4 regions of the Kitasatospora sp. MBT66 genome follow, and region 2 is predicted to be linked to each of the others. Evidence: riboswitches for the same ligand, from Rfam matches in the RefSeq annotation. Region 2 holds a riboswitch; each other region holds the start of a gene.
What was found. Region 2 has a riboswitch for cyclic di-AMP ahead of BI06_RS55175 (transglycosylase family protein). Riboswitches for the same ligand answer to the same signal wherever they lie in the genome.
Positions count from the first base shown of each region.

Region 1 (3,253 bases), on a different contig from region 2:
GGCGGGCGGCGAAGCGGCTGAACGCCAAGCGGCAGGAGCGGCTGCACGCGGAGGCCGAGTGGCAGGGCGAGGTGGCGGCCGGACTGCTGCGCCGGGCGGACCTGGTGACCTGGCCCCGGCTGTACACGCTGCTGCTGCGCGCGGCCGGGGTGGACACCGCCGACGGAGAGGCGGTGCGGGCCTGGCTGGAGGGGTTCCGGGAGCTGCCGGAGGAGGAGCGGCTGGCGGCGTTCGCGGCGCTGGAGGCGGACGGTGTGCTGGACCCGGTGGACGACGGGGGCTGGGAGGCCGGCGGCCGGACGCTGGCGGTCGGGATGGCCACGGACGGCGCGCGGCGGCTGCTGGAGCAGGGGCTGATGCGGCGCAGCTACCGGAACCTGGCCGAGCTGACGGCGCTGGGCCGGCCGATGCCGGAGGAGCTGGCCGGGGACTTCGGGGCGTTCGAGGAGGCGGCGGCGATGGCGGCGCTGGAGCTGGCCGGGACCTGGACGGTGCCGGGGCTGCCGGAGCTGCTGGTGGCGGAGTTCCCGGAGCTGGCGCCGGAGCCGGGGCCGGCCGAGATCGACGCCTATCTGGCCGGGCTGGACGCGGCCTGGGCCGAGGAGGAGGCGGCCTGGGCCCAGGAGGAGGAGCCGGCGGACGGGGAGTGGCCGGCGGAGGCCGAGGAGCCGGCGGACGGCGACGAGCGGGCGCCGGAGCAGGCGTAGAACACGGCGAGGGGCCCCGGCCGGTGCGGCCGGGGCCCCTCGTCCTGCTCGGGGGAGGCGGGGTCAGGGGGTGACGCCGCGCTGCTCGAACCAGGTCTCCGGGTCGACCGGGGCGCCGCCGCCGGGGCGGACCTCGACGTGCAGGTGGGCGCCGGTGACGTTGCCGGTCGCGCCGACCTTGCCGATCTGCTGGCCGGGGAGGACCTTGCCGGAGCCCTTGATGATCGAGGAGAGGTGGCAGTACCAGATCTCGGTGCCGTCGGGCAGGGTCTCGACGATCCGGTAGCCGTAGGCGCCGGCCCAGCCGGCCGAGGTGATGGTGCCCTGGCCGACCGCGTAGACGGGTTCGCCCTGGTCGGCGGCGAAGTCGAGGCCGGTGTGCAGGTGCGCCCAGTAGCGCGCGCTCTGGCCGTAGTGGGCGGAGAGCCGGTAGTCGCGCACCGGCAGCTTGATGGCCGCGAGCTTGGCCTTCTCGGCCTCCTCGGCGGTACGCCTGGCCTGCTCCTGCTGGGCGACCTGGGCGGCGCGCTTGGCCTCGGCCTCCTGGGCGGCCTGGACCCGGGCGGTCTCCTCGGCGGCGGTGCGCTGGCTGTCGGCCTGCTGCTGGATCCGGGCCGCGAGCGCGAGGCCGGGGTCGGCGGAGAGCGCGACCGGGGTCTCGTCGGGGGTCTCCACGGCGGGCGCGGCGGCCGGGGTGGCGGAGGCGAAGCCGGTCGCGCCCAGGGTGGCGGCGACGGCGGTGACGCCGAGCAGCGGCGCGGTGCCGCGGGTCTGACGGGGCATCCGGTGCCGGCTGGTGTCGGCGGCCGGCGGGGCGCTCTCGTCGGCGGGGCCGCCGAAGGGGCCGTGGCCGGCGAACGGGCCCGGATGGTCGAGCAGCTGGGTGCCGGTGGAGGACCCGGACGGGTGTGCCTGGGTGTGCGTCGACGCCACGGAGGCGCGCTCCTTTCCTTCCTTCGCGCCTACCGGGTTAGCTGACGGGTTCGGAGCAGGAAGGTCTCCTACGGCTGAGCCTGGGCGGTGCCCTGACCCGGCCGATTCACCCCAAGGAACATGGTTCCCCGGCTCCCATGGCCTGCCCGGAGGGCCGGCCGGCGGGATTAGGCGACGGCGCACGGTGCCGTCTGGGTACGGCGTTGCGGACCGCGCTGCGTTATCAAACGTTAATCCGAGAGTCCCCCGATTCCAAGCCATCCGTTGGTGACGACCGGACATGGATCGGACGCTACGCGGCCCGATGGGCGATTTGTGACGTTTGATGACACCTGACACTACCGAACGTGAGAGGACGTCAACGAACGGGGTCCCATCTGAGTACGACTACTCATGTGCGGCCGGAGCCGCGCGGCCATTCTGGGCGCCATGAGCGCACCGATGCAGTCACGCACCACGGCCGCCTACTACATCCAGGCCGTCCTGTCCTTCGCCCTCTCCGGCGCCGCCCTCGGCTTCGGGATCGCCTTCCTCCCGGTCGAACCGTGGACCAGGGCCTTCCTCGCCGTCGGCCTGCTCTGGACGGTCACCTCGGCGTTCACCCTGGCCAAGGTGGTCCGGGACCGGCAGGAGACCACCGATCTCGTCACCAGGGTCGACCAGGCCCGGCTGGACAAGCTGCTGACCGAGCACGACCCGTTCAAGGTGGAGGGGGTCTGACCGGGCCGGGTACGGACCGCCGCTCGGGAGGGCTTGACGGCTAAGGCTATTAGCCTTAGCTTTATGGCTATCGGCACTCGCCGATGCCCCGCCCCGAGGAGGCTCCCATGAACGGCACCATCGCCCCCGCCACCCGCTACCTCGACCTCCCCGGTGGCCGGATCGCCTTCGACGACACCGGGCGCGGCGACGGCGCCCCGGTCGTCCTGCTCCCCGGGATGCTCGACAGCCGGGCCGCGTACCGGCACCTGCGCCCGCTGCTGACCGCCGCCGGCCGCCGGGTGATCACCATGGACCTGCGCGGCTTCGGCGAGTCCTCGATCCTCTGGGAGGACTACTCCCCCTCCGCCATCGCCGGCGACGTGCTCGCCCTGCTGGACCACCTGGGCGTCGAGCGGGCCGTGCTGGCGGGCAACTCCTACACCGGCGCCAGCGTGGTCAGAGCCGCCGGTGACGCCCCCGGGCGGGTCGCCGGGATCGTCCTGCTGGACGCCTTCGTCGAGAACGTGCCGCCCACCGCCCTGCAGCGGGCGATGGTCCGGGCGATGGGCGCGCTGCTGGTCCGCTCGCCCGCGTTCTGGGGGCTCTACCTGCGCAAGGCCGCCTTCCCCGGCCCCAAGCCCGCCGACCACGAGGAGTACGTGGCCGGACTGGTCTCCGCACTGCGCACCCCGGGCCGGCGGACCGCCACCCGCGGCTACGTGCACGGCGACGCCTCGCCCGTCGGCTGGACCTCGGCCGTGCGCTGCCCGGCGCTGGTGGTGATGGGCTCCAAGGACCCCGACTTCGGCGACCCGGAGCTGGTCGCCGACCGGCAGGCCGCCGCGCTCGGGGCGCGCAAGGTGATGGTCGAGGGCGCCGGGCACTACCCGATGGCCGACCACCCGGAGGCC
Region 1 is NZ_JAIY01000004.1:939,062-942,314, reverse strand. Features, by position in the region: gene BI06_RS47945 (hypothetical protein) at 1-707, shown strand, start outside; gene BI06_RS10905 (M23 family metallopeptidase) at 771-1,640, opposite strand; cyclic di-AMP (ydaO/yuaA leader) riboswitch at 1,653-1,824, opposite strand; gene BI06_RS10900 (YiaA/YiaB family inner membrane protein) at 2,070-2,360, shown strand; gene BI06_RS10895 (alpha/beta fold hydrolase) at 2,468-3,253, shown strand, end outside.
Region 1: it holds a riboswitch for cyclic di-AMP, as region 2 does, so the genes downstream of both, BI06_RS10905 (M23 family metallopeptidase) here and BI06_RS55175 (transglycosylase family protein) in region 2, are expected to answer to the same signal.

Region 2 (3,253 bases):
GCATCCCGGGCGAGCGCCAGGCCGACCTGATGACGCACCTGCTGAACATCGACCCGCCGGACCACACCCGGCTGCGCCGCCTGGTGTCGAAGGCCTTCACCCCGCGCCGGGTGGCCGCCTTCGAGCCCCGGGTGCAGCAGCTCACGGACCGGCTGATCGACGGCTTCGCGGCGCGCGGATCGGCCGACCTCATCCACGAGTTCGCCTTCCCGCTCCCCATCTACGCGATCTGCGACCTGCTCGGGGTGCCGGCCGAGGACCAGGACGACTTCCGGGACTGGGCCGGGATGATGATCCGGCACGGCGGCGGCCAACGCGGCGGTGTGGGGCGGGCGGTGAAGCGGATGCGGGCCTACCTCGCGGAGCTGATCCACCGCAAGCGCGCGGACCCCGGGGACGATCTGATCTCGGGGCTGATCCGGGCCAGCGACCACGGTGAGCACCTCACCGAGAACGAGGCCGCGGCGATGGCCTTCATCCTGCTCTTCGCGGGCTTCGAGACGACGGTGAACCTGATCGGCAACGGCGTCTACGCGCTGCTGCGCAACCCGGGTCAGCGGGCCCTGCTCCAGGAGTCGATCGGGCGCGGCGAGAGCGCGCTGCTGGAGACCGGCATCGAGGAACTCCTCCGCTACGACGGCCCGGTGGAGCTGGCCACCTGGCGGTTCGCGACGAGTCCGCTGACCATCGGCGGGGTGGAGATCCCGGTCGGCGACCCGGTGCTGGTGGTGCTGGCGGCGGCGGACCGGGACCCGGCGCGGTTCGCGGACGAGAACACCCTCGACCTGGCCCGGGCGGACAACCCGCACCTGGGCTTCGGGCACGGCATCCACTACTGCATCGGCGCCCCGCTGGCGCGTCTGGAGGGGCGGGCCGCGCTGACCACCCTGCTGTCCCGGCTGCCGGACCTCCGGCTCGCCGCGGACCCGGAGGAACTGCGCTGGCGCGGTGGTCTGATCATGCGGGGACTTCGTGAACTTCCGGTGGAATTCACGCCGGAATCGACATCGGGGGCAACCTCCGCCGACCCCTCGGCAGTTCACTGAGGGGGACTCACGACACGCTGACGCGCAGTCTCCGCAGCGCGACTTCGTCGGGTGTGAACCTCCATCAATCCGGACATACCTCTTCGGTTGGTAGGCAATCCATCACGTGACGTGATTTCCGTGTGATAGCGGCGATATGAGCTTGTGATTGCTCTGAAGATCTGTCTACTCTCCGGGGAGCCCGCGGAAGCGGGTCCCGTGCGCGGAACGCCGAGTCCTGCCCGCCGCGTCACCGGAAACCGACCAGAACCCTGGGCAGGGGCGGGGGAACCAGGTCTTGCGCCGTCTCCCACGGCTTGGGGTGAAGCCGCCTCCGCGCGGCCGGGCCACCTCCCGGTCCGAACCCGACAGCTCACCTCGCAGGCGTGCGGAGAGGGACTTCTTCATGCTGTTCGTCGGAACCGGCCGTCACCGTCGCCGCACCCAGACCGAGAAGGCCATCGCCGTCGCCGGTGTCGCCGGTGTCGGACTGGCGATGCCGATCCTCACCGCCACCGGCGCCTCGGCCGCCCCGGCCTCGACCTGGGACGCGGTCGCCCAGTGCGAGAGCGGGGGCAACTGGAGCATCAACACCGGCAACGGCTTCTACGGGGGCCTGCAGTTCACCTCCAGCACCTGGAAGGCGTTCGGCGGCACGTCCTACGCGCCGCAGGCCAACCAGGCCTCGAAGGCGGCGCAGATCACCGTCGCCGAGAAGGTGCTGGCCTCGCAGGGTCCGGGCGCCTGGCCGGTGTGCTCCAAGAAGGCCGGTCTGAGCAAGGGCGGTGCCCCGGCGGCGGTCGACGCCTCGGCGGACGCAGCCCCGGCCGCCCCGGCCGCCCCGAAGCCGCAGGCACCGCAGGCGCAGATCGAGCAGCAGGCCCCGAAGGCCGCGCCGAAGCACGCCGCCCCCAAGTCGCAGGCCCAGCAGGCCCAGTCGGCCCCGCAGACGCAGCAGGCCCCGCAGTACGCGCCGAAGCACGCCCAGCCGGCTCCGCAGGTCCAGCAGCAGGCGCAGCAGCAGACCCAGTCGCAGGCGCCGTCGTTCTCCGGCCGGGCCGGCTGGGACGCCGACGCCAAGGTGTTCTGGTACCAGAACAACGGTGCCTGGTACTGGACCAGCCACCAGGGCGTGTACCAGCAGTACGCGGGTCAGGGCACCGCTCCCGCGCCGCAGCAGGCGCAGCAGGCCCCGCAGGTCCAGCAGACCCAGCAGGCGCAGGCCGGCCCGGGCTACACCGTCCGCTCCGGCGACACGCTCGCCGGGATCGCGACCGCGCAGGGTGTCCAGGGCGGCTGGCAGGCCCTCTACGACGGCAACCGCGGCACCGTCGGCGGCGACCCGGACCTGATCGTCCCCGGTCAGGTCCTCGCTCTCGGCTGACCCTCCCGCACGTCCCGGCGCTGTGCGCCCAGCGCCCAGCCCGGCGCTCAGCGCCCACCGCCGACCGGTTCACCGCCCACTGCCCGCCTGTCCGTCACCGGACCGGCGGGCAGGGCGGCGTGACCGCTCCGGCCCGGTCCGCCCCCTTCGTCCGCCCCGGGGCGTCCGAGGCCGGGCAACCAGGTGAACTACCGGTGGGTAGCACAGCCACACGCTGAGACGGAGCCGAGGTCGACGTGGCCCGGACAGCCGGTGCGGTTAGGCTCTGGTCGTAACGACTCCGCAATCGTCCGGTCGACGGCACCCCACTGTCAGCCGGTACCTGCTTCCGCTAGGAGATGCCTCGTGCCGTCCATCGATGTCGTCGTAGCCCGTGAGATTCTCGACTCGCGCGGCAACCCCACGGTCGAGGTCGAGGTCGGCCTCGACGACGGCAGCACCGGCCGTGCCGCTGTCCCGTCGGGTGCCTCCACCGGTGCCTTCGAGGCCCTGGAGCTCCGCGACGGCGACAAGAACCGCTACTTCGGCAAGGGTGTGGAGAAGGCCGTCCTGGCCGTCATCGAGCAGATCGGCCCGGAGCTGGTCGGCTACGACGCCACCGAGCAGCGCCTGATCGACCAGGCCATGCTCGACCTGGACGCCACCCCGGACAAGTCCTCGCTCGGCGCCAACGCCATCCTCGGCGTCTCGCTGGCCGTCGCGCACGCCGCCTCCGAGGCCAGCGACCTGCCGCTGTTCCGCTACCTGGGCGGCCCGAACGCGCACGTCCTGCCGGTCCCGATGATGAACATCCTCAACGGTGGCTCGCACGCGGACTCCAACGTCGACATCCAGGAGTTCATGA
Region 2 is NZ_JAIY01000006.1:1,489,688-1,492,940, reverse strand. Features, by position in the region: gene BI06_RS19150 (cytochrome P450) at 1-1,046, shown strand, start outside; cyclic di-AMP (ydaO/yuaA leader) riboswitch at 1,278-1,426, shown strand; gene BI06_RS55175 (transglycosylase family protein) at 1,432-2,409, shown strand; gene eno (phosphopyruvate hydratase) at 2,755-3,253, shown strand, end outside.

Region 3 (3,253 bases), on a different contig from region 2:
AAGAAGACCCCGCTGAACGCCGCGTACACGGCGAGCGTGACCAGGTTGACGGCGGTGAACAGCCGTGAGGAGAACAGGCCCAGCGGCAGCATCGGCTCCGCGGTGCGGCGCTCGACCACGATGAAGGCGGCGCCGAGCAGGAGGCCGGCCGCGCCGGTGACCCAGACCGTGGCGGAGAGGCCGCCCCCGGCGGCGGTCAGCGCATAGGTGATCGAGCCGAGCGCGAGAGCGGCCAGCACCGCGCCGAGCACGTCGAACCGCCCGGTCGAGCTCTCGTCGCGGCTCTCCGGGACGTGCCGGGCGGCCACCGCGATCACCATCGCGGCCAGCGGCAGGTTCAGCAGGAAGATCCAGCGCCAGCCCGGGCCGTCCACCAGCCAGCCGCCGAGGAACGGGCCGACCGCCGCCGAGACCCCGCCGAGGCCGGACCAGAGGCCGACCGCCGCCGAGCGGTCGTCCGGATGGAACACCGCCTGGAGCATCGCCAGCGAGCCCGGGGTGAGCAGCGCCCCGCCGATGCCCTGCACGGCGCGGGCCGCGATCAGCACCTCGATGGTCGGCGCGGCGGCGCAGGCGGCCGAGGCGGCGGCGAACCAGACCACGCCCAGCAGGAAGATCCGGCGCCGCCCGTACCGGTCGCCGAGCGCGCCGCCGAGCAGGATCAGGCCCGCCAGGGTGAGCAGATAGGCGTTCAGCGTCCATTGCAGGGCGTCGAGCTGGGCACCGAGATCGGTGCCGATCCGGGGCAGTGCGACGTTCACGACGGTTCCGTCGAGCATCGCCATGCTGGAGCCGAGCACCGTCGCCAGAAGTACCCAGCGTCCCTGCGCGGTGCCCAACCGCAGGGTGCCTGCATCGGTGGTGGTCACGGCCCATGGTGGGGCCCACGGGGCCGACGTGACAAGGGTCACCGGGGGTGTGTCGGGGATGTCCGTTCCGTGAGTGATCGTGTGCGCACTGATGACGACATCGGCGGAGGGTTGCGGATCACGTGCGCGCAGTGAATGGATTGTGTGCGTACTGTGCATGCCTTTCATGCGGAGCGTCACGGTGTTCCGGACTTTGGTCCCGGGCTCCGGAGATCGACATTGCTTCACCCGAACGGATGGGTTTTAGTTCAGCGACCGCCCGGCGTCAGCCCGGGTGGCCACCGGGTGGAACGCCTAGTCCTGCCGCTGCCCGGTGGTTCGCAACGAACTCTGTACGGCAGGAGCGGGGGACCCACAGGTAAGTCGCCGGACCCGAATTGACGGTCCGGCTTGGGGTGAAGCCGCATTTCTCTGCGGCCGGGCAACTCCAGCCCGAACCCGACAGCTCACCTCGCAGGCGTCGGAGAGGACAGCTTCCATGCCCGCACAGGCTCGTCGTATCGCCATGCCCCGCGCCGTCCGCATCGGCATCGCCACCGCCGTCACCGGCGCCGCCTTCGCCCTCCCGCTGGTGACCACCGTCACCGCCCAGGCGCACGAGGCCCCGGCCGCCGGCCACTCGCAGCAGACCAGCACCTGGACCGGCGCCGCCAGCGTCGACGCCGCGCCGGCCGCTGCCGAGAACGCCCCGGCCGCCCCGGCTGCCGCCGCCGCTCCCGCCGCCGAGGCCGCTCCGGCCGCCCCGGTCGACTACAAGGTCGTCGGCGGGGACACCCTGTCGAAGATCGCCGACGCGAAGAACGTCGAGGGTGGCTGGAAGGCGCTGTTCGAGCACAACCGCTCGGTCATCGGCGCCAACCCGAACCTCATCTTCCCGGGTCAGCACCTCGCGCTCGGCGCCAAGGCCGCCGAGGCCGCGAAGCCCGCCGCCCCGGCCGAGGCCGCCAAGCCGGCCGCCCCCGCCGCCAAGGCGCAGACCTCGCAGGACTCGGTGAAGCCGGCCGCTCCGGCCGCGAAGCCGGCGGCCCCGGCTGCCAAGCCCGCCGCCAAGCCTGCCCCCCAGCCCGCCGTTCAGGCCGTCGTCGCCCCGGTCGCGAAGCCGGCCACCGCGGCTCCGGTCGCCGCCACCTCCGGCTTCTTCGCCCCGCTGGCCAACCCGAAGCTCGGCACCGCCTACGGCGTGGCCGGCTCGATGTGGGCCTCCGGCCACCACACCGGCGCCGACTTCGTCGCTGCCACCGGCACCCCGCTGCGCGCGGTCGCGGCCGGCACCGTGGTGAAGGCCGGCAACGGCGGCGCCTACGGCAACGAGGTCGAGATCAAGCTCGCCGACGGCAAGTACGCCGAGTACGCGCACCTGTCCTCGATCGGTGTGTCCATCGGTCAGACCGTCACCGCCGGCCAGCAGATCGGCCTCTCCGGTGCGACCGGCAATGTGACCGGCCCGCACCTGCACTTCGAGATCCGCACCGGCTCGGAGTACGGCTCGGACATCGATCCGATCGCCTACCTGCGGGCGCACGACGTCGCGATCTGACCTCGGTCGGATCATCTGCCTCCGCCGGATGCGGGGCGAAACGACCTCCCGGAATGGTCATGTCGGGTGACCGCTGGACCGGGTGGACGCCGCATCCGAGTGGATCGACGGGCGCGGGACACGCCCGTCCTGCCGGCCGGCCCGGCTCACGAGACTTCTCGTGGGCCGGGCCGGCCGTCGTCGTGCCCGGGGTCCGCTGCGGCGGAGTTGATCAGGCTTCAGAGTTGGTTCGGGGTAGCCCGGTTCTGCTTCCGGTGGGTTCAGGAACTGTGGGCGGCCGGCTCCTGCTCGGCGGCGGACAGCAGTTGGTGCACCCGGTGGCCGAACTCGTCGGCGTCGCGGGCCGGTTCGAGGAAGACCAGGCGGACGTCGCGGTGGCCGTGCGGGTGGTCCAGGCGGAGCACCAGGCCGTACCGGTCGAGCGCGAGCGGGCGGACGTCGGGGCGGTCGGTGAGCAGCGCCGGGTCGAGCAGCCGGGTGAGCACGGCGAGCGCGTCGGGGTGGTCGTCGGCGAGGTGGGTGAGAAGTCCGGCCTCGTAGCGGGCCAGCGGGTCGGGGGCGGCCGCCGCGAGGTCGGCGCCGGTGATCGCGGTGGTGCCGTACGGGGTCGAGAGCACGGCGTGCGCGACGTCCAGGCGCAGGTGCACGCTGAGGCCGTCGTCGGCGAGGTGGGCGAGGTGGAGCCGGCCGGCCAGGGTGAGACGCCCGCGGACCCGGTCGCGGACGGCCACCGGGGCGATGTCGGTGAGGTCGAGCACGACGGCGAGGCCGTCCTGCTCGCGGGCGGCGGCGGAGGTCACCGGGGAGTCGAGCGGCGCGCGCAGCCGGAGCCGGGAGCCGTGCACCG
Region 3 is NZ_JAIY01000015.1:25,869-29,121, forward strand. Features, by position in the region: gene BI06_RS35300 (MFS transporter) at 1-869, opposite strand, end outside; cyclic di-AMP (ydaO/yuaA leader) riboswitch at 1,181-1,344, shown strand; gene BI06_RS35305 (LysM peptidoglycan-binding domain-containing M23 family metallopeptidase) at 1,348-2,406, shown strand; gene BI06_RS35310 (DUF2470 domain-containing protein) at 2,667-3,253, opposite strand, start outside.
Region 3: it holds a riboswitch for cyclic di-AMP, as region 2 does, so the genes downstream of both, BI06_RS35305 (LysM peptidoglycan-binding domain-containing M23 family metallopeptidase) here and BI06_RS55175 (transglycosylase family protein) in region 2, are expected to answer to the same signal.

Region 4 (3,253 bases), on a different contig from region 2:
GGCAGCGACAGCACGAGGGACAGCACGAGGGACAGCACGAGGGACAGCACGAGGGGCCCGGGAGCGAACCGCTCCCGGGCCCCTCGGCGTTCCGCTCTGCCCTCCGCGGAGGTGCCGTCCGCGGGCCTGCCTCGGCCCCCGGGGGAGGAGCGACGACTCTCCCGGGGGCCGAGGTACTACCGGATCAGACCCGGCCGGCGAAGTCCGGCGCCCAGTTGGCGACGGTCTGGACCCGCACGCCCGAGCTCGGGTTGGCGGCCTCGACGTACTTGCCGTCGCCGATGTAGAGCGCGACGTGGTAGACGCCGGAGTCCTGGCCGTTGTTGGACCAGAACAGCAGGTCGCCGGCCTTGAGCGAGTCCAGCGAGACGTGCGTGGACGCGGCGGCCTGGTCGGCGGCGACGCGCGGGACGGAGATGCCCGCGGCGCGCAGCGCGGCCTGGGTCAGGCCGGAGCAGTCCCAGCCGCCGTTGCCGGTGCCGCCGTAGACGTAGGCCTGGCCGACCTTCGACTGGGCGAAGGAGACGGCGGCGGCCATGCTGCCGGTGGCGGCCGGGGCGGGGGCCGGGGTCTCGGCCTTCGCGGCGGGCTCGGCGGCGGGCTTGGCGGCCGTCCCGGAGCCGTTCTGCGCGTCCTTGGCGCGGTTGAACCAGTCGAAGCCCTTGCCGGACTTGTCGGCGGCCGGGGCCTTCGCCTCGGCGCGGTCGCCGAGGGCCAGGTGCTGGCCCGGGTAGATGCTGTGCGGGCCCTCGGACAGGGTGGAGCGGTTGAGCTCGTACAGCCGCTCCCAGCCGCCCTGGACGTTGTTCTTGTCGGCGATGGAGGACAGCCAGTCGCCGGCGACCACGGTGTAGTCGGCGGAGGCCTCCTGGCCCGCCTGGCGGTGCCACTTCTGCCAGTCCTGGGCGCCGGTGCGCTGCTGGGCGGCGTCGGAGGCGGCCGGGGTGTCGGCCTTCGCGGCGGGCTCGGCGGCGGGCTTGGCGGCCGGCTTCTCGGCGGGCTTGGCGGCCGGGGCCGGGGTCTTGGTGGCCGGGGCGGCGGCCGAGGTGTCCACGGCGGCGGGGGTGCCGCCCTTGGTCAGACCGGCCTGGACCGAGCAGACCGGCCAGGCGCCGGGGCCCTGCACGGCGAGCACCTTCTCGGCGATCGCGATCTGCTGGTCCTTGGTGGCGAGGTCGGCACGGGCGGCGAAGGAGGTGCCGCCGAACTCGGCCCAGGTGGAGTTGGTGAACTGGAGGCCGCCGTAGAAGCCGTTGCCGGTGTTGATGCTCCAGTTGCCGGTGCTCTCGCACTGGGCGACCTTGTCCCAGGTGGCGACGGAGGCGGCCGAGGCGGTGCCGGCGGTGAGGCAGGGGATGGTGAGGCCGATGCCCGCGACGCCGAGGGCGGCGATCGCGCGGCGGGTGCGGCCGGACAGACGGGTGCCGTTGGTGGGCAGCATGAAGACGTGGTCCTCTCCCACGCCTGCGAGGTGAGCTGTCGGATTCGGGCTGGAGTTGCCCGGCCGCGCTGTGGACGCGGCTTCACCCCTAGCCCGGGTCCGGTCCGTGGACCGGTCCTGGGCGAACTACCTGTGGTTCCCCCGCTCCTGCCGTGATGTATTGCGCTGCCAGCACGCCCGACGGCAGGACTCGGCGTCGCGGACGGGCTGGGTCCGTGTGGCCACGAACGGGGAGCACGTTAAGCAGAGCCGGCTTCAAACCGCAAACATGTGTGACTACCGTCACAGTTTACGAAAGCCGTGCTGAACCGCTGTCCTTCATGATCAGAAATGACCGATTTCCAGCAACGCCCGTCATGGCCAACACAACTGCCTATGCTTCAGAGCGTCGGCGCCATGCCGGCGCCGACGCAGCCGCCCGGGGGGAGGGCTACGCACCGATGGGCATCGACGAGGAGCCGGACGCCGCCCGTCCGGCCGCCAGGCCGCGCGGGGCGCATCGCAGGGCAAAGCATCGCAGACCGGACATCCCACCCGAACCACCCCGAACTCCCGTAAGCCGCCGCGCATTACTGCGCTGGCTGGCCGTCGGCACCGCCTTCGCGGCGATCAGCGGCGAGGAGGTCCTGCGCCGCTCGCTGACCGGCGAGACCCGGCTCGTCACCCCGGCCGCCGTGGTCGGCGCCGGCCCGCCCGGGGAGGGCGCCCCGATGGGCCAGGACGGCGGTCACGGCGCCGCCCCGCCGGGCGCGACCGCCGCCCCGGGCACCGGACCCCCCGAGCCGCCCGCTCCCGCGCCCACCGTCGACCAGGGCGGCCGCCGCTGGTCCGACCGGGCCGGCTGGGGCGGCGGCCCGCCCGGACCGCGCAGCGCCGTCCGGATCACCGACAAGGTCCTGCTCGACACCGACGCCGAGGTCGGCTCCCTGCTGGTCGAGCCGGGCGGCAGTCTCACCTTCGCCGCCGACCGCACCCTCACCCTCGCCGCCGCGGGCAACGTCGAGATCCGCGGCACCCTCGCCCTCGCCCCCGACGGCGACCGGGTCCACACCCTCCGCTTCCCCGCCGTCGACGAGAAGCGCTTCCAGGGTGACGGTATGAAAGTGGTCGACACCGACGTCGGCCTCTGGGTCACCGGCGCCGGCTACCTGCGGCTGGACGGCGCCGCCAAGACCGCCTGGGTCCGCGCCGAGCGCGAGCTCAGGGCCGGCGACACCGTCGTCAACCTGGCCGCCCCGCCCGCCGGCTGGCTCCCCGGCGACGAACTGGCCGTCACCCCGACCGGCCCGCCCGACCAGGACGGCTTCGCCGCCGCCTACGACCTCGTCACCGTCCGGTCCGTCAGCGGAACCACCGTCACCCTGACCACCCCGTTGAAGTACCCGCACCCCAGGGTCGCCGCCGGAGGGGGCGTCACCGTCGGTGCCGAACTGCTCAACCTCACCCGCAGCGTCCGGGTCGAGGGCAGCGCCAAGGGCCGCGCGCACGTCCACCTCACCAGCACCCGCCGGGCCGACGTCCGGCACACCGCGCTGCGCTGGGTCGGGCCGCGCGCCGACACCAAGGAGACCTGGCGGGGCCCGGACGGCACCGCGCCGGTCACCGCGCCGGTGCTCGGCCGGTACGGGCTGCACTTCCACCGGCTCGGCGACGCCACCCGGGGCACCGTGGTCGAGGGCGTGGTCGTCCGGGACGCGGGCAGCCACGCGTTCGTGCCGCACGCCAGCCACGGCATCACCTTCCGCAGCTGCGTCAGCCACGAGACCTGGGAGGACGCCTACTGGTGGGACGGTCCGCTGGACACCCGCACTC
Region 4 is NZ_JAIY01000020.1:179,492-182,744, reverse strand. Features, by position in the region: gene BI06_RS55325 (transglycosylase family protein) at 185-1,462, opposite strand; cyclic di-AMP (ydaO/yuaA leader) riboswitch at 1,449-1,616, opposite strand; gene BI06_RS41850 (hypothetical protein) at 1,882-3,253, shown strand, end outside.
Region 4: it holds a riboswitch for cyclic di-AMP, as region 2 does, so the genes downstream of both, BI06_RS55325 (transglycosylase family protein) here and BI06_RS55175 (transglycosylase family protein) in region 2, are expected to answer to the same signal.